Regions from separate parts of the Bacillus sp. KICET-3 genome, predicted to be linked through region 1. Evidence: riboswitches for the same ligand, from Rfam matches in the RefSeq annotation. Region 1 holds a riboswitch; each other region holds the start of a gene.
What was found. Region 1 has a riboswitch for S-adenosylmethionine ahead of R5H20_RS08915 (YezD family protein). Riboswitches for the same ligand answer to the same signal wherever they lie in the genome.
Positions count from the first base shown of each region.

Region 2: linked by a shared signal. The riboswitch ahead of R5H20_RS06990 (methionine biosynthesis PLP-dependent protein) and the one ahead of R5H20_RS08915 (YezD family protein) in region 1 are both predicted to bind S-adenosylmethionine.
Region 3: linked by a shared signal. The riboswitch ahead of R5H20_RS22560 (5-methyltetrahydropteroyltriglutamate--homocysteine S-methyltransferase) and the one ahead of R5H20_RS08915 (YezD family protein) in region 1 are both predicted to bind S-adenosylmethionine.

Region 1 covers NZ_CP137345.1:1,758,170-1,765,788, reverse strand. The annotation lists gene sat (sulfate adenylyltransferase) at 1-29, opposite strand, end outside; gene R5H20_RS08925 (sulfate permease) at 55-1,119, opposite strand; gene R5H20_RS08920 (phosphoadenylyl-sulfate reductase) at 1,131-1,832, opposite strand; gene R5H20_RS08915 (YezD family protein) at 1,920-2,024, opposite strand; SAM riboswitch class I at 2,140-2,245, opposite strand; gene pyrE (orotate phosphoribosyltransferase) at 2,436-3,068, opposite strand; gene pyrF (orotidine-5'-phosphate decarboxylase) at 3,065-3,784, opposite strand; gene R5H20_RS08900 (dihydroorotate dehydrogenase) at 3,753-4,688, opposite strand; gene R5H20_RS08895 (dihydroorotate dehydrogenase electron transfer subunit) at 4,688-5,458, opposite strand; gene carB (carbamoyl-phosphate synthase large subunit) at 5,455-7,619, opposite strand, start outside.
Region 2 covers NZ_CP137345.1:1,390,410-1,398,028, forward strand. The annotation lists gene R5H20_RS06970 (GtrA family protein) at 1-348, opposite strand, end outside; gene R5H20_RS06975 (GNAT family N-acetyltransferase) at 592-1,011, opposite strand; gene R5H20_RS06980 (YjcG family protein) at 1,021-1,530, opposite strand; gene R5H20_RS06985 (esterase family protein) at 1,596-2,312, opposite strand; SAM riboswitch class I at 2,576-2,693, shown strand; gene R5H20_RS06990 (methionine biosynthesis PLP-dependent protein) at 2,760-3,878, shown strand; gene metC (cystathionine beta-lyase) at 3,875-5,050, shown strand; gene R5H20_RS07000 (DUF819 family protein) at 5,104-6,303, opposite strand; tRNA gene R5H20_RS07005 (tRNA-Val) at 6,493-6,565, shown strand; gene R5H20_RS07010 (hypothetical protein) at 6,758-7,540, shown strand.
Region 3 covers NZ_CP137345.1:4,416,258-4,423,876, forward strand. The annotation lists gene R5H20_RS22540 (ABC transporter substrate-binding protein) at 1-1,222, opposite strand, end outside; gene R5H20_RS22545 (LacI family DNA-binding transcriptional regulator) at 1,457-2,431, shown strand; gene R5H20_RS22550 (chorismate--pyruvate lyase family protein) at 2,611-3,135, shown strand; gene R5H20_RS22555 (DUF3298 and DUF4163 domain-containing protein) at 3,234-3,917, opposite strand; SAM riboswitch class I at 4,248-4,359, shown strand; gene R5H20_RS22560 (5-methyltetrahydropteroyltriglutamate--homocysteine S-methyltransferase) at 4,431-5,561, shown strand; gene R5H20_RS22565 (glycosyltransferase family 39 protein) at 5,697-7,619, shown strand, end outside.

The DNA.
Region 1 (7,619 bases):
AATACACCGCCGTGTGGCGCTAAACTCATAACATTATTTCCCCCTACTAGATGTTTAAATTCCCCCGCCCTGTTCATGGACGGAGCTATGTTCTTTTTTCACTGCCCTCACCAGGCTGATCGTCCCGACAGATGCCAAAAGAACGCTCGTAACGACGATGAGAGCATAATAGTCTCCTTTTAATAAAAGGCTGACCAGCATATAAGACAGGCTTAATGAAAGGAACGGCGATACGATCCACACTTTCAGCATCGTTTTGACCACCTGTTTATGAAAAACATTGCCGCCGTTTTTCGCCATGCCCATCCCGATAATAGACGATGATGTCACCTGTGCGAGCGGAACGGGAAGGCCGAACATGGAACTGAGAATGACAAGCCCGGCTCCCGTGCTTGAAAGAAGGATTCCTTCTCCTTTTGAAAATCTGGTAATCTTTTTGCCGTTTGTTTCAAGAACGCGGCGGCCCAATAAAAGGGCGCCGAGCGCGACAAACAGTCCGCCGTACAGCGTTCCTTCCCCGACTGTCAAAACATGTGCCGCCACCAAAGGGCCGACAGCGTTCGCGACATTGTTCATTCCCGCTGAAAAAGCCTCAAAAAATCCGCTGATTAACAGCAGAACCGTCAAAATCTTCGCTTTGTTCCCCGCAGCGCGGCGCTTTATTGTTTTCTTCATAAACTTTGCCATGGCAAAGGTAAAAGAAAAAGCTGCGACCGGAACGACTACCCAGAACAGGACGATGACAAACAAAGATTTGACAAACAAAACTTGATATGCGACACCTACTCCGACGACAGATCCGACTGTCACTTCACTCGTTGAAAGCGGGATGCCGAGAACATTTGCGATAAAAAGCGACAAGGCGGCGGACCCGATGATAATGCAGACGATTTCAAGCGAAATCACCCGCTCGGGAATGATGCCCGAACTAATCGTTTTCACGACGTTCCCCCCGCCGATGACGGCTCCGGAGAGAACGCCGGCCGCACAGATCAAGAGCGCGTGAAGCTTTTTTTTCACCGCTTCAGATCCGTAGGCGATGCCCATGGAAGCCGCTGCACCGCTCGCTCCGATGTTCATCGCAAAAAACATGCTAAATAAAATGGCGGCAAGTTCCATAACTCATCTCCTTACTCGTGTAATCCGCATTCTGTTTTATTTGATCCATTCCAGCGGCCGGAGCGGAGATCGTCTATCGTAAAAGCCGGAGAGGTGCACGGCGCGCAGCCGATGCTCGGGTATCCTTTGTCATGGAGCGGGTTGTACGGCAGATCGTGTTTTGTCACATATCTCCAAATATCCTTCCATGTCCAATGGATGAGCGGACAGACTTTGATAGACTTGAATTTTTCGTCTTTATTTAAAAAGTTCGTCTTTCTCCGCCCTTCGGATTGCTCGCGGCGCAGCCCTGACAGCCATGCCGGGTAAGCTGACAGCGTCTCGCGGAGTGGAATGACCTTCCTCATTTCACAGCAGAAATTCGGATTGGTCTCCCACAGTTTGTCCCCGTATTGCTGAGCCTGCTGTTCAACCGTAAGCTCCGGTTTCTTCATGATAATCTGAAGGCCCGGATATCGTTCTTTGACAGCCTCAATCGTGTCATACGTTTCTTTAAAATGCAGACCTGTATCAAGAAATACGATGACGGCGTCCTTTTTCACCTTATAAATCAAATCAATCAGGACGATCCCTTCGATTCCGAAGCTGCATGCGTATACGAGCTGATCCCCGTAATGGCCGTACGCCCATTTCAGGACCGATAATGCCCCTTTATATGAATCATCCTCTTGAAAAGCGATTTTTGGTTCTTCCCATGTACTGTAAGTAAATATTTTCGGTTCCCCCTTTTTCGCCAACAAAAAAACGGCTTCCAGCAGAAAAAAACTTCTGTGAAAACCGCCTCTAGTTTGTCTAGTCAGCTATTTCAATCTTATTTTTTCATTTTTTTCGATTTGAATGACCTTTCCATCTTGAACAACGAATGTGATGGATCCGTAATTCATGTCTTTCAGCATGTCTTTCATTTTGATGATCACTTTTTCGAGCTGCTCATCTCTTTTCATTGCCAGCTCCTCCTCTGCCCTAAAAAATTAAAATCTTTCTTCCAAATTTGAAAGAAAGACGAGGAACTTTACATATTCCTTATCTCTCAAAATGAGCGCATTTTGCTGGACGTAGCACCTTGCGCTTGCACGCAGGTTGCCGGGTTTCATCGGACCAGTCCCTCCACCGCTCTTGATAAGTCTGCTTTTGTTATTTTAAAATTTTAGCACAATTCGAACAAAAGTCAACCCGACTTTTTTTATAGGATTAATGAAAAATAAAAATGATGCTATTTTACTATATTTCAACCGGTCAAAAGCATGAAAAAAACAGAAAAACCGCGGTTTCATCAAATTAAAAAAGCCGTTCCCTTAAAAAGGGAGACGGCTTTCTTATTTTTCAATCCAAGCTCTCGACTCGGGATTTGCTTTCCACTCTTTCAGTTTTCCGGCATCGGCTTCACTGATGTATCCTCCGGCAAGCGCGGTTTCCGTCAATGTATCGTAATCGGTCAGGGTGTGATACTCGACATCCGCATTCTTAAAGGCGATGTCCGCTTTCGGAAGACCGTATGTGAAGATGGCGGCGACGCCGAGGACATCGCAGCCGGCCTTTTTTAGAGCGGAAACCGCTTCAAGCACGCTTCCGCCCGTCGAGATTAAATCTTCAATAACAACGACTTTCTGTCCGTTCTTGACCGTCCCCTCAATTTGATTTCCTTTTCCGTGCGCTTTCGGTTTGCTTCTGACATAGCACATCGGCAAACGGAGCCTGTCAGCGGCAAGGGCGGCATGCGGTATGCCCGCTGTCGCCGTGCCTGCGACCATTTCCGCTTCCGGAAATTTGTCTTTTATCAGCCCGGCGAGGCCTGACGCGATATCATCCCTCACTTCGGGATATGACAGCGTCAAACGGTTGTCACAGTAAATCGGCGACAGCATGCCGCTCGCCCATGTAAACGGCTCGTTCGGCCGCAGGAAAACCGCCTTGATCGCTAAAAGATGGCTTGCAATTTCTGTTTTCATGCTTTGATCCCCTTCCATTCCCGTACTATTTTCTGATATGCAGCAACCGGATCCTCAGCTTTGGTGATAGAACGGCCGACAACGATCGCCGACACGCCTTTTTCCTTTGCATCGGCCGGGGTCGCTACTCTGACCTGGTCGTTTTTCTGATCATCAGCCAACCGGATTCCAGGCGTCACAGTCAGAAACGACGGAGATACCTCCTGATAGATGCGCTCTGCTTCATGGACGGAACAGACAACGCCGTCCAGCCCGCTTTCCTCTGCGAACCTGCTGTAGTGAAGAACGGTTTCCGCAAGCGGCGTTTTGATCAGGAGCTCCTCATGAAGCATTTCCGGAGATGTGCTCGTCAGCTGTGTTACGGCGATTAATGACGGACGTTTTTGTCCGGCGGACGTCCCCGCCTCAAGACCTTCAAGAGCGGCTTCCATCATCCGTTTTCCGCCTGCAGCGTGCACATTGACAAGATGGACGCCAAACCCCGCCAGCCTTTTCATTGCCTTATATACGGTCGTCGGAATGTCATGGCACTTCAAATCAAGGAAAATGCGGCAGTTTCTATGTTTTAATTGTTCAAGAATTGAAGGACCTTCCTGATAAAACAGCTCCATCCCGACTTTCACAAAAAGCTCCTCTCCGTCAAACCGGTTCAAAAACGCAAATGTTTCCGGCGCAGATGCAAAGTCAAGCGCGATGATTGGCGGCGTATTGTTCATGCTTCCAGCTCCTTCCGATGCATTCGGTCAAAGACCCGTATCCGTATTTTTCTAAAACGCGCGGCAGTTCTTCAATGATCTCCGGGCAGGCGAATGGATTGACAAAATTGGCAGTGCCGACCGCGACTGCGCTTGCCCCCGCCAGCAGGAATTCAAGCACATCTTCCGCAGACTGAACGCCGCCCATGCCGATGATCGGGATGTCTACCGCCTGACTGACTTCATAAACCATCCTGATGGCTACCGGTTTTACGGCCGGGCCAGATAATCCTCCGGTCTTATTTGCCAAAATCGGCTTGCCCGTTTTCAGATCGAGCCTCATGCCGATCAGCGTGTTGATCATCGTCAAACCGTCTGCCCCCGCTTCTTCAATGGCTAAGGCGATGTCAGTGATATTGGCGACATTTGGAGACAATTTGACATAGACCGGAACGCTGGACACTTGTTTAACAGCCTTTGTCAGCTCGGCTGCCATTTCCGGACGTGTACCGAACGCGATCCCGCCTGTTTTGACATTCGGGCAGGAAATATTCAGTTCAAGCGCGTGGACATTCGGAGCTTTGCTGATTTCTTCGGCAACCTCCACATAATCTTCAAGCTGTGATCCGGCTACATTGGCGATAATCGGTGTATCGAATTGTTCCAGCCACGGAAGCTCGTGCTCCATGACAGCCTGAAGACCGGGATTCTGCAATCCGATCGCATTGAGCATGCCCGCTTGTGTTTCTGCGACCCTTGGCGTCGGATTCCCGAAGCGGGGCTCGCTCGTTGTCGCTTTGATCATGATCGCCCCGAGGCATGAAAGATCATAAAGGTTTGCAAACTCTTTTCCAAAACCAAAGCATCCGGATGCCGGCATGATCGGATTTTTTAATTTGAGGCCGGGCAAATTTACGTCAAGCATTACAAAAGCACCTCCTGCGCTTTGAAAACAGGTCCGTCCAGACAAACTTTTACATACGGTTTTTCACTTTGATCCGTATGGCATACACAGGCAAAACAGGCGCCGATTCCGCAGCCCATCCGCTCTTCCATCGATAAATAAACCTCTTTTTCGGGATAGCGGTCTTTCAAAGCCTTTAACATAGGGGTCGGGCCGCAGGCGAGCAGATAGTCAAATTGAAGGCCTTTTGCCTCGATGACATCGGTGACAAATCCTTTCTCCCCATGGGTGCCGTCCGCTGTGGCAATATATACAGGGCCGTACTCGGCAAATTCCCGCTCGTAAAACACGTCTTTGGCTGACGCAAACCCCAACACATGCACAACATGGACGCCCCGCTTTGTCAGCTGTTTGGACAGTTCATAGAGAGGGGGGACGCCGATCCCTCCGCCGACTAGAAGAGCCGTTCCGCCGGATTTGAGCTCGTCTGCCGGAAATCCGTTTCCCAGAGGGCCGAGGCAATCGACGAGATCGCCTTTTTCCTTTAAGGAAAGGAGCCGGGTTCCTTCTCCATCCTTCCGAAAAATGATCGTCATTTCCTGTTTGTCCCTATCAATCCGGGCGATGCTGATCGGACGCCGTAATAAAGGAGCGACAGATTCAGCGACTTTCAAATGAAGGAACTGGCCGGGGGCGCTGCACGATTCAGCGAGCTCCCCTTTCAGCACCATTTGGTAAATGCCGTCAGCGATGCAATCATTGGAACGAACCGTCATATATCCCTTTTTCATTTGACGGCAGCCGCCTCTTGAGCCATGTTGGCAGCAGGCATATGATCCGCGCGGAAGCTCATGCTCTCAAGCACCCGTAAAATCGCTTCGGCCGTATCTAATGACGTCAGGCAGGCCACACCGTTTTCGACGGATTCGCGTCTGATTTTGAACCCGTCTCTTGCCGGCTGCTTTCCTTTTGTCAGCGTATTGACGACGAACTGCGCTTCCCCATTGCGGATGACGTCAAGCAGATTCGTGCCTTCCTCGCCGATTTTCCCGACGGTTTTCGCTGGGATGGATGCTTCCCGCAGATAGCCTGCCGTACCTGCCGTAGCCAATATGTTGTAGCCGATGGCATGGAAGCGTTTGGCGATATGAAGGCCTTCTTCTTTGTCCTTGTCAGCGACGGTCAGGAGCACAGATCCGTAGTTCGGAATCTGGATGCCTGAGGCAATCAGCCCTTTGTAAAGCGCCTTTTCCAATGTCGTATCTTTCCCCATGACCTCACCCGTCGATTTCATTTCAGGGCCGAGTGTGATGTCCACCCTTCTCAGCTTTGCGAAGGAGAAGACGGGAACTTTTACATAGACGCCTTCCTGTTCTTTCTGAAGGCCTTGAGTAAAGCCAAAGTCTGCAAGCTTTCCGCCGAGAATGACCTTTGTCGCCAGATTCGCCATCGGAATTCCGGTGATTTTGCTGAGGAACGGCACCGTGCGGCTTGACCGCGGATTCACTTCCAGGACATAGACCTCGTCTTTTGACAGGACGAATTGAATGTTGAGCAGTCCGATAATGTTTAACCCTTTCGCAAGCTCAATCGTGTACTGTTCGATCTTTTTCTTGATCTCTTCTGAGAGCGATTGCGGAGGGTAGACGGCAATTGAGTCTCCGGAATGGACGCCGGCCCGTTCGATATGCTCCATGATTCCCGGTATGACGACCGTTTCGCCGTCAGAAATCGCATCGACTTCAATTTCTTTTCCGATCAAATATTTATCGATGAGCACAGGATGCTGCGGATTGATTTTGACCGCGTGTTCCATATAATGGAGAAGCTCGTTTTCGTGGTAGACGATTTCCATCGCCCGTCCGCCGAGAACATATGATGGACGCACAAGCACAGGGTAGCCGATATGTCCGGCGATTGTAACGGCCTCGTCTACAGATGTCGCCGTCTTCCCGAGCGGCTGCGGAACATTCAGTGTTTCAAGCGTTTGCTCAAACTTGTCGCGGTCTTCGGCGCGATCCAAATCTTCGAGCGATGTTCCGAGAATGTTGACGCCCCGCTCCGCCAATTCATTGGCGAGGTTGATCGCGGTCTGGCCGCCGAACTGGACGACGACGCCTTCCGGCTGTTCCAGATCAATGACATGCATGACATCTTCAATTGTCAGCGGTTCAAAATAGAGCTTGTCGGAAATACTGAAGTCAGTCGAAACCGTCTCAGGGTTGTTGTTAATGATAATCGCTTCATAGCCTGCTTCTTTGATCGCCCAGACCGAATGCACTGTGGCATAATCAAACTCAACCCCCTGGCCGATCCGAATCGGCCCTGAGCCAAGAACGATCACGCTCTTTTTCGCGGTTCTCTCCGATTCGTTTTCTTCTTCATACGTACTGTAGAAATAAGGCGTTTCCGATTCAAACTCGGCCGCGCATGTATCCACCATTTTATAAACCGGAATCATGCCCGCTTCTCTTCTGAGCTCATACAGCTGTCTTTCAGGCATAGCCCACAGGCGGCTGATGAAGTGGTCGGAAAAACCAAGCTCTTTCGCTTCTTTGAGCAGCCCGAGATCGCCGCGTCCCGCTTTCAGCGTCTCTTCAAAACGGATGATGCCCTCCAGCTTATGGAGGAAGAAAAGGTCAATCGCTGAAAATTCGTGGAGCTGGCTGATGGTATAGCCTCTTCTGATCGCTTCCGCCAAGTAGAAGAGCCGTTCGTCGCCCGCTTTTTTGATCCGCTTCTCAAGCACGTCATTCGTGATGTCTGCAGCGTCTTTCAATTCGAGATGGTACACATCTGCTTCAAGTGAGCGGACGGCTTTCAGGAGCGATTCCTCCCACGTTCTGCCGATCGCCATGACCTCGCCCGTCGCTTTCATCTGTGTGCCGAGCTTGCGGTTTGCCGATTCAAATTTATCAAACGGCCAGCGCGGGATTTTTGAGACGACATAGT
Region 2 (7,619 bases), 370 kb from region 1:
AAAATTCATCACCATTCCTCCGAGGGTCGCTATGATTTTGCTGGAAAAGAGAGACAAGCCCCCTTTTTGAAGAACGTAGAGGATAAGAAAGGTGATCCCTGAAGCTGCAAGGTTTATCAGGAGAAAACGGAAAATCTCTTGTCCGCGGACCTTTTTTTTCACCCGGAATGTCCACGTGCGATTCCAGATATAGCTGTTTGCCATGCCGGCGGTATATGAACAAACCTGTGCGAGAAGGTAGGGGACATTGACCGCCGTAAGCAGGAAAAATACCCCGAAATCAATCAATGTGTTTCCGGCTCCGACAGTGCCGAAGCGGCATAAGGTGGCGAATTTGGTTTTCATCATAACGGCATTCGATTTTTACCTCCCAACAGGAGAAACGGGCTGTGCACCCTTCCTGAAAGCTTACACATAACCTTAGCGAATAATGTTGAATAAACGATAAACAAAAGATGAACAAACTATGAAATATTGAGGGGCGGGGGAAAAGAAAAACCGTTCCGGATGTGGAACGGTTCATTGGCCCGCAGGAGGAGATATTGGCGGCGTGCGGCACCTGAAGCCCGCTTTTACGCGCCTTGCGGGAAGTTATTCTTTGATCATTTTGACGTGAGGAATATCCGCGTCTAAAAATTCTTCGGAGGCGACTTTGTAGCCGTGTTTTTCGTAAAAAGGAACGGCTTGTGTCTGGGCGTTCAGCATGAATCGGGAAGCGCCCTGTTTTTTCGCTTCCGTTTCCAGCGCCTCCATAATCAGATTGCCGATACCTGAGGAACGGTGGCTTTTTAAAACACAGATTCGCTCCAGCTTTCCGTACCCGTCAACAAGGCGAACGCGGCCGGCTCCGACCGATTCTTTTCCGTCATAGATGACAAGGTGTGAAGATTCCTGTTCGAGATGATCCATTTCTTCTTCCGGTGAAACATGCTGTTCTTTGATAAATACTTCTGTTCTGACAAAAAAAGCGTCTTTAAGCTGCTGATCATTCTTGACGATGACGGATTTCACTTGTTGTCTTCACACTCCTAAAATAAATGTTTCATAAACGGTCCAAGAGCCGTTGTCCAATTGATAAAGCAGGTGAAAGCGGTCGATGATTTCTTCATGTGTCGCGTCTCTCATTTTAAGCGTTCCAAGGACATCGGAATGCTCATCATCAGAAAGGTTTTGGGCAATCGTCACATGGGGAACAAACGCATACTCCGGCTTGTCTTCCAAAACGCCGCTGTACATTTTTTCATGCAGCTCCGTTAATTCCGCTGTCGGTTCCGCTTTCATATAAATCACATTATTGACCGGGGCAAAAGAACTGAACTTTGTAATTTTCAGCCTGATCGGCTTCAGCTCTTTAGAAAGTTCTCTCAGGTGTGCAACGACTTTGCCGATATCTTCTTCAGAAGATTCAAACGGTGTTCTTAATGTGAGGTGGGGCGGGATTAAAGCGTAATTCGGATCATAGCGTTTCCGGTAGGAATTTGCAATGTCCTGAAGTTTTTTTGATGGGAATAGCACAATACCGTATTTCATTTTGTTCCCTCCTTAGACAATTTATATGGTTTTAGTATATCAAAGATCAGCTTAGATACGGAGAGCTAAAGCATTTTTTTTAAGGCGGGCGTGATTAAAGGCTGCCAGTACGTCCACTTATGGTCTCCGTCAAATGTTTCAAAGTGATAGTTCATGTTCTCGTTTTGAAGCAGCTCCTTCAGTTTTTCATTTGGAGCGGTAAAGTCCAAAATTTGATTGTCGGTCGTTTTGACTTCGGTTTCTTTTACGCCGATTTGGTGGTACACCGAAATGAGCTGCAGCGAAGCGGAGGTTTCGACTTTTTCAAGCACATGGCTGTCGACGTACGGGGACTGCATAATGACATTACCGAACATATTCGGGTAATCGAGCGCAGTCATGAGGGACACGGTTCCCCCGAGTGAATCTCCGATCAGCGTCCTGCCAGGTCCGACTTGATATGTTGGATATTCCCGGTCTGCGAAAGGAACCAGTTCATGTGCCAAAAAGCGCTTATACGCTTCGAATTTCGGCCCTTCCGGATGGTATGTGTGCCTTCTTTCCTGAACGCTTTTGTAAGGGACGCCGATGACGATGCACCGTTCAATTTCACCGTTGTGTAACAGTTCTTCGATCTGCCGGCTGATGCGGCCCAAACGGAAATAGTCATGACCATCCTGGGCGATGATGACATGGTATTTGTAGAGCGGGGAATAGCTGGAAGGCAAATAGACCAACAGCTCCATTTCTTCGCCGAGCTCTTTTGAGTAAAGCTTTTTTTCCTGAATGACTCCTGTTTTCATAGTCAAGCTGAATTCCTCCAGAAAGTAGGTTGTTAACGTTTCCAACATTGTAACACGAATAGTGCGAAAATTCTCTTCGTAACTGCAATTTTCGGCTGACCCGGGTTGCGTCCGGACTACATTAGTCTGCCGCTACAATGTGGCAAGCTTTTTCTGATCCGGGATTTCATCATATCATATCAAGGAGATAAAGATTCAAAAAAGGCTCTTGAAAATTCTCCTGAATTGGGGTAAAGTAAAGAACAATCAGAAAATTAAAGACATTCTTATCACGAGAGGTGGAGGGACTGGCCCTTTGAAACCTCAGCAACCGGCTGCACCTGACAATGTCAGTGCACCAAGGTGCTAAATCCAGCAAGCGACATGCTTGGAAGATAAGAGGAAGCGTTTATCCAACCCCTTCTTCTTATGAAGAAGGGGTTTTTACTTTTAAAAGGATGGTGTCATATGACTGAACATGTACAAACAACACTGGCGCAAATCGGAAACCGCAGCGATGAAATAACGGGAACCGTCAATCCGCCGGTTTATTTCTCCTCCGCATACCGCCATAAAGGAATCGGAGAATCCACCGGATTTGATTACATCCGCACAAAAAATCCGACAAGACAGCTTGTGGAGGACGCAATCGCAAAACTCGAAGGCGGAACGCGCGGCTTTGCGTTCAGTTCCGGCATGGCCGCCATTCAGACGATTATGGCGCTGTTTCAAAGCGGAGATGAGCTGATCGTCTCCTCGGATTTATACGGGGGGACATACCGCCTGTTCGAAAACGAATGGAAAAAATACGGACTGCGCTTTTTGTACGATGATTTCTCAGACGAGGACTGTATCAAGTCAAAAATCACGGAAAACACGAAGGCGCTTTTTGTAGAAACCCCGACAAACCCGCTCATGCAGGAAACCGATATTAAAAAAGTCGCGGAAATCGCCAAGGAGCACGGCCTGCTGCTGATTGTGGACAATACGTTTTACACCCCGGTTTTGCAAAGGCCGCTTGAGCTTGGGGCTGATCTTGTCATTCACAGTGCGACAAAGTATTTAGGCGGCCACAACGATCTTTTGGCTGGACTCGTCGTGGCAAAAGGCGAAGAGCTGTCAGAGGAAATGTTTCAGCATCAAAACGCCATCGGCGCTGTTTTATCCCCGTTTGATTCATGGCTGCTCATGAGAGGCATGAAGACGCTTGCCCTCAGAATGAGGCAGCATCAGGAAAACGCCCGGGAGCTCGCCGCGTTTTTGGAGGAACAGGAGGAGGTTGCAGACGTTCTTTATCCAGGAAAAGGCGGGATGCTGTCATTTCGCGTTCAAAAAGAAGAATGGGTCAACCCGTTTCTGAAAAGCTTGCAAACGATCTGCTTTGCTGAAAGCCTGGGCGGGGTTGAGAGCTTTATCACATATCCGGCGACACAGACCCACATGGATATTCCCGAGGACATCCGGATCGCGAACGGCGTCTGCAACAGGCTGCTGCGCTTTTCGGTCGGAATTGAGCATGTAGCCGATTTGAAGCATGACCTCAAGCAGGCATTGCAGAAAGTAAAAGAGGAGGCGGTCAACGCATGAGCAAGGGGAGCTGGACGTTCGAAACTAAACTCGTACACAACCAATCAAAAACAGACGGAGCAACAGGAGCCGTCAGCGTGCCGATCCAGCACGCATCGACCTTTCATCAAAGCTCGTTTGACCAGTTCGGCGAATATGATTACAGCCGTTCCGGGACTCCGACGAGAAAAGCGCTTGAAGACGCGATCGCCGAGCTTGAAGGCGGGGCGCGCGGGTTTGCTTTTTCTTCAGGCATGGCCGCCATCTCCACCGCTTTTTTGCTTTTATCAAAAGGAGATCACGTTCTGGTCACAAAAGATGTCTACGGCGGCACGTACCGGATGATTACCGATGTATTGAGCCGCTTTGGTATTGAGCATACTTTTGTCGATATGACCGATTTAAATGAAATTGCACTAAACATCAAGGAAAACACAAAGGTGATTTATCTTGAAACCCCTTCGAACCCGACGCTCGGGATCACGGATATCAGGGGCGTCGTCAAGCTTGCCAAAGCGCACGGCTGTCTGACTTTCCTTGACAACACGTTTATGACCCCGGCGCTTCAGCGGCCGCTTGAGCTTGGTGTTGATATCGTCCTGCACAGCGCGACGAAATTTTTAAGCGGGCACAGCGATGTCTTATCAGGTCTTGCCGCCGTCAAAGATGAAAAGCTCGGTGAAGCTCTCTATAAGCTGCAAAACTCTTTCGGAGCGGTTCTCGGCGTGCAGGACTGCTGGCTCGTCCTAAGAGGATTAAAAACGCTCCAGGTGCGCCTCGAAAAAGCAAGCCGAACAGCTCAGCAGCTCGCCGAATTTTTTGCAGACCACCCGGCTGTCAAGCAGGTGTATTATCCGGGGCTATCTTCACATCCGGGCGCCTCTGTGCATAAGCACCAGTCAAACGGCGCCGGCGCGGTTCTCTCTTTTGAGCTGGAGAATGCTGAAGCCGTTAAAAAAGTCGTGGAGAATGTTACTCTTCCGGTTTTTGCCGTCAGCTTGGGGGCGGTTGAGTCGATCCTTTCCTATCCGGCGAAAATGTCACATGCCGCAATGCCGAAAGAAGAGCGGGAAAAGCGGGGAATTACCGATGGCCTGCTGAGGCTCAGCGTCGGTGTGGAAAACGCGGATGATTTGCAGGAAGATTTTGCGCAAGCCTTGCAAGCTGCAGCAGGGACGCTTGCCCGGTCATGAGCGGGCAAGCGAAAAGGCCGGGAATTTGCTGAACACCCCGGCCTTTATTCGTTTTAAAGCAGACTGGCAAACCAGGTCCCCATGAAGGTTCCGACATAGTTGCCAATGAGGTAGCCGAACGTCCCGACCAGCATGATCGGGGCGACAAGCTCGCGCCAGCCTTTCCCGATCGCCATCGCCGCTGCAGTGGTCGGACCGCCGACTGCGGCGTTGCAGGCCAGGAGAATCTCTTCGAGCCGAAAGCGGAGCGCCTTGCCGGCCGCCAATGAAACCAACAGGTTGGTCATCGCAACGACAAAAACAAACGCTAAAAGGAGAGGCGCATTCGTCAGGATGATTCGCAAGTCCGCAGGAATGCCGATCACGACAAAAAATAAATAAATCAGATAAGTGCCGATTTCCTGTGCACCGCGAAGCTTTTGAAAGTAGCGGGGAAAAGCAAACGTCGCGGAAAGCGTCAGCGTTGTCAGAAGCAGAAACTGATCGCCGAGAATTCCGGATAAAAACTGAATAAAAACCGACCCGCCGTCAGATGGGAAAAGCCCTTTAAAAAAAGAAGCCGCTTTAACTGAAACGGCAACAATCGCGAATGCCGTTCCCAGATTCATGGCAATGTCTCTGAGCGACATGTCTTTTCTCTTCCAGTATGATTCGGCCCGATTTTTTCCGGAATCGGAAATACAGGCAGAGGGAAACCGTTTTTGAAACCATTTTAGCGACGGTATACCCATCAAAATAAAAAAGAGCAGTGCCATCATAAAATTATCGGCAACAACGGTTGAAGAGACATATTCGCCCGGAGTTTGAAACTTTGCCGCCATCGCCGCAAAATTAACACCGCCGCCGATATAAGAAGCGCTGATCATTCCGCCGATTTTATCAAGGTATGGAATCTGATGCCTGAACAAGAAAAACGCAAGTATACTGCCGATGACCGTGCCGACGGAGCTGATGCAGAAAACGAGCAGAAGCCGTCCGCTTTCTTTGAAGATTTTCCGTACATTGATTTGAAAAAGCAGCAAAGGAATCGCAAGCGGAACGACATACGTCCACACCGCGTCATAAACGGGCGACTCGGTCGGAAGAACGCCGACATTCGTAAAGAGCATCGCCCCACCAAGCGCGATCACCGCCCCGGATACAGCCGAAGCCCAGCGGTATCGCTGCTCCAAAAAGATGCTCACAGCCGCCCACACCGCAATAAACCCCCAGAGCACCCACATATCATCAGGTGAAATCAAAGACGAATTCATGTAAGACCCCCTCTTCGCATTGAATATTTTGAATTAACTGATAATAAAACAGTGTAATAGGGAACAGAGGATTGATCAATAGCAAACATTCGCAAACATAAAAAAATGAAAAAAAGTAGTTGACGAAACAATATAATCTGCATATAATAGAACTTGTCAGTAAGACAAATACCCAGTGTTACATATCATGATTCCGTAGCTCAGCTGGGAGAGCGCTACCTTGACAGGGTAGAGGTCGCTGGTTCGAGCCCAGTCGGAATCATACCCAAAACCCTTGCATAGAAAGGGTTTATTTTTTTTGTTCTTTTCTAAAAAACAGCTCGAAAAATTCAATTAAGTAAGCGGAACTTTTTGGCTGGTACCTGCCTGTAAGACCGTGGGTGCCAGGATATATAACTTAGATTGCGGGGCATACTTACAATTTAGTATAATTTTACCTATAGGAGGGGGAGAATTGAAAGAAACACCATTTTACAAAACAAACTGGTTTACCATACTTATGATAATTGTACTTTTTCCAGTCGGTTTAATTCTAATGTGGGTTAATAAAAAATGGACGGTTTTAACACGCATTGTCGTTAGTTCCGTAGTTGTTGTTTTAGCCGCGTTAGGGTATTTTACTCAAAGTCCGCAGTCGGAACAAGTTACAGCACAGGTCAAGGAACATAAAGAAAAAACAAAGCCTGCGAAGGCACCGAACAAAGAGGAAAAACCTCAAAACAATCAAGTAGTAATAAAAGATAATGGAATAAAAAATATAAAAGAAGAGACAAAAAGCGAAAAAGAAGAGCCCGAAGTGACAGACAAAGAAAAGAGTAAAGAGGAGATACAAAAAATAATTGAAAACACTGTCGGTAAAAAATCTGGTAATGAACCGAAGATAAGTGACTTGGAAGTATCGGATCTTCTGGAATCGGATACAAAAACCGTTAGGACAGTCAACGCAACTTTAAACGGCAACGATAACCTCACCACAAACATGATTAAAAAAGGGATGCTTATAGAAGCCGAAAAGGTTTTCCCGAAAATTTTCGAAGATAAAAAAGTAGGTCGAGTTATTCTTACGTGGAAATTCCCATTAATTGATACGAAAGGTAATTCGGAATCGAAAAAAGTGCTATCGATTCAAATTGAACGAAAAACAAACAATAAAATCAATTGGGATAATTTCGATCGCGATAACTTTGCAATCGTCGCCGATCATTATTACGAGCATCCCGCGCTAAATAAAGAATAACATACCGCCCTGTCCTTAATCGGATGGGGCGCTTTTTTACGTTAAAACAATTCCTTAAAAATACTTGAGGGTACCGGCG
Region 3 (7,619 bases), 2.0 Mb from region 1:
CAAAGAAGCTGATGTCATCGATTGCTTGCTGAAATGCGCGCGTCACCTGTGGATATGCCGGTGTCACCGGTCGTGCATGCCCCGTTTCTTTCAGCTGCTGCAAGAAGACATTCATTTCAGCTGAGAATTCTTTTGCCAGCACTTTCTCTGATGAATAGCGCACAGGCAGCGCGGCGATCGAACGGCTCAATTCCAGGTTGGATTCCTTGTTTGTCATCCAATTGACCAATTTTGCCGCCCATTCCTTGTTTTCAGACGTCTGTGTCATGGCGAACTGCCAGCTTCCTGAAGGGGACACAAGCTTTTTTGTTTTTGGCGAAACAGGATACGGCATCACACCATAATCGACATTAGGAAAATTTGTTTCCATGTCGGTTACCGTCCAGACACCGCTCATTTTCATCGGATATTTTTCCGTTTCAAACGCCTGCTTAACTGGAGTCCGGGTCGTATAACCCTCTTTCAGCATTGTTTGAATAAATGTCATCGCTTCAACGGTCAGTTTGTCGTTAAAAACACCCTCCGCTTTCTTGCCATCTTTTGAAAGGACATCGCCGCCAGCCGACCAAACAAATGGCAAAAGCGCATAGGTCAGCATTTCGTCTTTTGACTGCAACTGCATATCGATGGCCGGTTTGTCATATTTATTTTTCAGCTTTTTGCAAAGCTCAAGGAATTCGTCCCACGTCCATGGATTCTCAACCGTTGGCAGCGTTTTCAAGTCAACGCCGGCGTCCTTCAGCATTTTTTTGTTATAGTAAATACCGACCGATGATTCGCTGACGCCGATCGCATACAGTTTCCCCTGGTAGGTTCCCTGTTGCTTAATGCTCGGCAATAAATCATCCTGGTCTTTGATATACTCATCCAATGGCGCAATTACGCCGGATTTCGCATAAGCCGCCGTGTTCGGTCCATCCAAAGTGATCACATCCGGCAGGGTGTTCGTTGTCAGCGCCGCGTTCACTTTGTCTTCATATCCGCCGCCGTTTCCGCTTCTGGGGATGAAATCAATTTTGGCCTCGACGTTTTCAGAGGCATACTTTTTATTAAAAGCGTCCACCCGCTTTTGATAGACCTTTCCTTCTTCACTATCATCAGATACGTGCACCCACACCGTAAGCGTTTTCCCATCTTGGCCATTTGCACCTTTGCTATTGCTGCAGCCCAACATCGCAAACACCAGCAACAACGAAAAAACTCCGAAGAGCCACCTTTTCATCTTTGTCACTTCCCCCCATTTTTCATAAATCAACAAATAAAAGCGCTTTCAAGTGAATTGTATGTCAACCGGTTTCATATGTCAACCGGTTGACATATTTTTTCCCCAATTATTCATCCCGGTACATTTCTCATAATCGTGGCATTTTCTTGCACATATCGGCCCGATTCTCTAAAATAAGTGCGTGACGAGAATTGTAAGCCATTTCAGTAAAAATAGCAGGGGGAAAAGGGAATGAAGCCTAGCATTCACGACGTTGCAAAAAAAGCGGGAGTTTCACCAACAACCGTATCGCGGGTATTAAATAACCGCGGCTATATTAGTGAAAAAACAAAAGAAAAAGTCTATAAAGCGATGGAAGAAATCAATTACTTTCCAAACGATTTGGCCCGCTCTTTATTTCGTAAACGAACTCATTTAATAGGGCTCATCATCCCTAACTCCAGCAACCCGTTTTTCGGCGAACTGGCCTTTCATATTGAGAGCATCTGCGCTGCCATGGGCTACAAACTGCTGCTTTGCAACAGCTTAAACCGCAAAGACAAAGAAGAAAAATACTTGGAAATGCTGATGCGAAATCAAGTGGACGGCGTCATCGCCGTGACTTACAACAGGGGAATTTTAAATTATCATCGGCAAAACCTGCCGATTGTCGCCATCGACCATTACTTGTCGGAAACGATTCCCGTCATCGGCTCCGATAACTATGACGGAGGAAGAAAAGCGACAGAACTGTTAATTGCAAAAGGCTGCCGGCACATCATCCATATCAACGGACCAATTGAGCTGAAAACACCGGCAAATCTTAGAAGAAAAGCATATGAAGATGTGATGCGACAACACGGGAGACAGCCGATTACATATGAAGTTCCCTTTCATCAAAATTACCGGGAAATCATCTCAAAACTGTTTGATGAACAGCCTGCAGCTGACGGCATTTTTGCCAGCGATGACCTCATGGCAGCTACAGTCATCACCGAAGCAAAAAAACGCAGAAAAGACATTCCCGGGCAATTAAAGGTAATCGGCTACGACGGAACGGAAGCGGTTCAGTCCATCCTCCCGGAATTGACAACCATCCAGCAGCCGATCGAACTCATTTCCAAGACGGCCATCGAGATTTTGTCCAAAGCCATTGAAGGCGAATTCGATGATTTGCCGCTGGAAACCTATTTGCCTGTTAAGGTTCTGGAAGGTGAAACCACTTAATATTCGCATCATGTTACGGAGAGATTTGCAGCCTTCATCTCTCCTGTACCCCCCTCTGACTTTTGTAAAAATAAGATAAATTTTAACTTTTATTTCTAGACAAACCACCCTCTGTGTGATAATGTATAGTACAAGTTTTCAAAATATTCTATCTTTGTGTGGAGGTGCCATAATTGGAAATGAGCAAAGTTCTGCCTGAATCGCTTACTTCCCTTGTGAAAGAGATGCTGACCAAAACGGATGGTTCAACAACCAAGGCAATCGAAACATTGATAGGCGGCAAGGTTGATATTGAAGTTTTCCGGCAGGCCTATGTCGATTACGATCATCTGTCCGCTGAGGAAGCAAAGCTGTTTCAGCCTGATGATAAGATTTTATTCAGGACCTCCTCATTGAAACGGGGCGATGATTATTTGTCATTTAATTATGTCTATGTCAAAACAAATGCATTGCCGCCAGCCGTTAAACGATATCTGAAAGAAGAACGGCTCCCCATCGGCAAAATCATTTCCGAACTGGAGTCAAGGCGTGAAATCTTCAGCACCGGTAAGTCCCTTGGCAAACACTTTACACACCTTGTGCCTGTTTCAACAGACAGGGAATACGTTTTTAAGCGATACCAGATCATCAGCGGACAGCAGTGCATCTTCCACGTCTCCGAACTGTTTGATTTAGAAAAAATCTGCAGACTGACAGCGGGCTGAATCATGCCCGTCAGTTACCGTTTTATGAAAGGGCTTCCAAAAACTCCTCATTCCTTCTCTCCTCAAAACAAAAACCCCTGCGAAACAGGGGCTGTCATTTATTGATACACCGTTTTCGGAACGGCAACAACCGGGGTTCCGGCGACATAAGGTGCGACGTCATATTGCTGGAACACGATCGCAATCCCGTCTTTTGTAAAGTGGAATGCCGTGTTTTGAAGAAGGACGATGTCTTTTTTCTTCACATCCGGGAAAAACGTGTCCTGATGCTTTTGAATGTATTTGTAAATGTATGTTCTCGTTTTATCGATTTTTGATTTTTTGTTTAATACGTCTGTCAGATAGACGCGTTTTTTTGATTTTAAATCGTAGTTGAACGAGCGGACGGCTGTATTGCCGTGCGCCCCGCCGGAGTACACGTAGTTTTTCGTCAGGATGCTGATCTTTTCGCCGGTCAGATATTTGACGTCAAAAGACGTTTGGTATGCCGTTTGGTACCCGTGCTGTTGGCCGTCTTTTTTGTTTTTCAGATAGTCTTTGTAGGATTGGTCAATATAGTTTTTAAAGTCTTTGTTGATTTTGTTTTGCAGAGATCTGCTGCCAACGTTTTTAACCTGCGGGTACTTCAATTCCTTTACGTTTTTGTATGTATGGCTCGTCACCACCGGTTTTGTCCCGTTCGCCGCTTGAGCCGAAGGAATCGCCGCTCCGCTGTACAATATCAGCATTAATAGCCCTGAGAGCATGATCGCCGCTGCTTTGAAAAACGGTTTGCTGTTCATCATATGGCCTCCTTTTTCGTTTCATTGTTATATTACCCATTTTCAAAACGGGTACACATGTAAGACTGACAGCCCCGTGAAAAAGTTTTCGTTTCAATAAAAAAATTCGGTCTTAATTAAAATGAAACCGAATCTGCGAACGATTATTCCTCCTCAATTGTTCATTCATCACCTTCCTGATATTTCGGCAGGGTTTGTTTCAAAACGGCTGGACATAAGCTTGAGGAACTTGCATAAATCGCGTTCTTAGCGATAAATATCAAAACCCATTGACATTTTCGCAAAAAGTATTAATATTAAAATTATTATAAAAATCGCATAAAAAGGTTTTCCTTATCAAGAGTGGTGGAGGGACTGGCCCTGTGAAACCCGGCAACCGCTGTCTTTTTGACAGAATGGTGCTAATTCCTTAAGAGCACGGCTGTGCTCTTGAAGATAAGGAGGAGATTGTCTACCAAGCTCTTCCTTATCGGGAAGAGCTTTTTTATGTTAATAAAGAAAGAGGGATGAAGCATGTCACAATCAACCGATGTATTGCAGCAAACGCAAGGAAGAAAAATAGGACCGTTCAGGGCGGATCAGGTGGGCAGCCTGCTCAGGTCTGAGCCTGTTAAAAAAGCGCGCCTGCAAAAAGCAAACGGCGAAATTACCGCGGAACAATTGCGCGAAGTCGAAAACGAAGAGATCAAGCGCATTGTCGAAAAACAAAAAGAAATCGGCCTGAAAGCCGTAACGGACGGCGAATTCCGCCGCTCCTGGTGGCATTTCGATTTTCTCGAAGGTCTTGACGGTGTTGAAGGCTTTGTAGCAGACAAAGGAATTCAATTTCACAATGTCGTAACGAAACCGCGCGGCATTAAAGTAACCAGCAAAGTCGACTTTACAAACCATCCGATGCTGGAAGATTATCAATTTCTTCATAGTATTGCAGGGACGCATACGCCGAAAATGACGATCCCGAGCCCGAATATGCTGTTTTTCAGAGGAAAGCTGGAAGAAAGTCCGTATGAGGATCTTGATGAGTTCCATCACGATGTGGCGCAGGCTTACAAAAAAGCGATCCGCGCGTTCTATGATGCCGGCTGCCGCTATTTGCAGCTTGATGATACGGCCTGGTCCGTATTTTTCTCAGAAAAGGGACATGAGCAAATCAAGGCGTTCGGCCGCCAGCCTGATGAGCTGCGCCAATCCTTTGCCAATACGATCAACGAAGCAATCGAAGGACGTCCCGATGATTTGACTGTCACAATGCATATTTGCCGCGGAAACTTCCAGTCAACATGGGTGGCAGAAGGCGGATACGACGCTGCGGCTGAAACGATTTTCGACGGACTGAACCTTGACGGACTCTTCCTTGAATTCGATGACGAGCGCTCTGGCGGCTTCGAACCGCTTCGCTTCGTGAAACGGAAAGACCTGCAAATCGTCCTCGGTTTAATTACATCTAAATTCGGCGAGCTTGAAAACCCGGATGATATTAAGCGGCGCATTGAAGAGGCGTCCCGCTATGCCGATCTGAACCAGCTGTGCTTAAGCCCGCAGTGCGGCTTTGCTTCAACGGAAGAGGGCAACCTGCTGACCGAAGAACAGCAGTGGGAAAAACTGCGTCATGTGATCGAAATTGCCGAAGACGTTTGGAAATAAATAAGGACATGTTTCAAGCCATACCTGATATCAGGTATGGCTTTTTTTATGTCTTCTTTTAAAAATCCTTCTTGATTTGTTCATAGTTTGATCATATTTGGCTTCTATAATGCTTGTTAGTGAGGTGATCGAATCATGATAAAGAAAAGGAAAATTGATATATTCCTAGTTCTCATTCTCTTATTATCCGCAGCGCTCAACCTGTACGGCATCTGGAACAGCGATACAGACAACGCCTACTACACAGCAGCCGTTACGAGTATGACGCAAAGCTTTCACAACTTCTTTTACGCTTCTTTTGATCCGGGAGGTTTTGTAACCGTCGATAAACCGCCGGTCGCACTATGGGTACAGACGCTTTTCGCGCTTGTGTTCGGCGTGCACGGCTGGAGCGTCGTGCTTCCCGAAGGAATTGCGGAAGTCATTTCCGTAGCACTGCTCTACTTCATTGTAAAACCTACTTTTGGAAAAACGGCAGCAAGAATTTCCGCACTCGTTATGGCGTGTACACCGATTGCCGTCGCTGTCAGCCACACAAACAACGTCGACAGCATTCTCGTCCTTTGTTTGATGATTGCAACATGGATGCTGTTTAAAGCCGTCCGCACAGGAAAAATATCGTGGCTGCTCGCATCCTTCTTCATGGTCGGCGTCGGCTTTAACGTCAAGATGCTGCAAGCATACATGGTGTTACCTGCATTTATGCTGTTTTATCTGATTGCAGCAAAGACGACGATTCGCAAAAAAATTGTGTCTCTGATTACATCGGTCATCGTTCTTGCGGCGGTTTCCGTATCATGGGCAGTCGTCGTTGACAGCCAGCCGGAAAGCTCGCGGCCTTATATCGGAAGCAGCCAGACGAACTCTGTCCTGGAGCTCGCCTTCGGCTACAACGGAGTCCAGCGTCTGACGGGACAGTCCGGAGCAGGCGGGGGCAAAGCGGCTTCCGATCAAACACAAAAGAAATCGAACCAAGAGCAGCAAAGCAGCACAGCTAGCAGCAGTTCATCTTCCTCAAACGGACAGATGACTCCGCCAAGCGGCGGCGGTCCCGGAGGCGGCCGAAACGGTGCAGGCTCATTCGGCACAGGCACACCGGGGCCGCTGAGATTGTTCCAATCTGAGCTTTCAGGTCAGGCAAGCTGGCTGATTCCGTTTGTACTGTTCGGGATTATCGCCTTACTGATCACAGGCCTTCGCGGTCAAAGAAAATTCAATGACACAACGAATGAAACGATTTTCTGGACGATGTGGCTATTGCCGGTCGCTGCATTCTTCAGTGTCGCCGGATTCTTCCACCATTACTATCTGATCATGCTGGCAGCACCGATTGCCGCATTGTCGGGTACGGGCTGGACGGCGCTCGTTCGCCTTTATCAAGAGGAAAGCGGCTGGAAAAAATGGCTGCTGCCAATCGGCATTTTGCTGGCAACAGCATTTGAATTATATATTCTGATTCCTTATATCAGCGACATCGGAATCACTTGGATCATCCTGGTCGGAGCTTTCGGAATCATTACAAGCTGTCTTCTCTTCTTTGTCAAAAAAGGAAAGCCATTCAGCTACTATGTATCGCTTGCCGCACTTCTCGGCATGCTGATCGGTCCATTCTACTGGACAACGGCAACCCTCGCTGACGGGGTAAACGGCATGATTCCGCAGGCAGGACCTCAATCAGCGCAATCATTTGGCGGGGGCGGCGGCAAGATGAACAATGGCAGCCGACCTCCCGGATTTGGCAGCCCAACAGGCCAAGACGGCCAAACAGGCAATCAGCCAAACAGCGGGAATAATAGGTCGACTGACTCCAGCTCTGATCAAAACAGCCAAAACCAGAACGGAGGCAGCTCAAGTAAGACTGATCAAGGCAGACCAAACGGCAGCCGGGGCGGCCCTGGAAGCGGCGAATCAGTCGACAAAGACCTCTTATCTTACCTTGAGAAGCACAATACTGGGGAAAAATATTTGTTCGCGGTCTCTAACGCGAATTCCGCTTCCTCTTACATAATCAAAACAGGAAAAGCGGTTATGGCGATGGGCGGATTCTCCGGAAGCGAT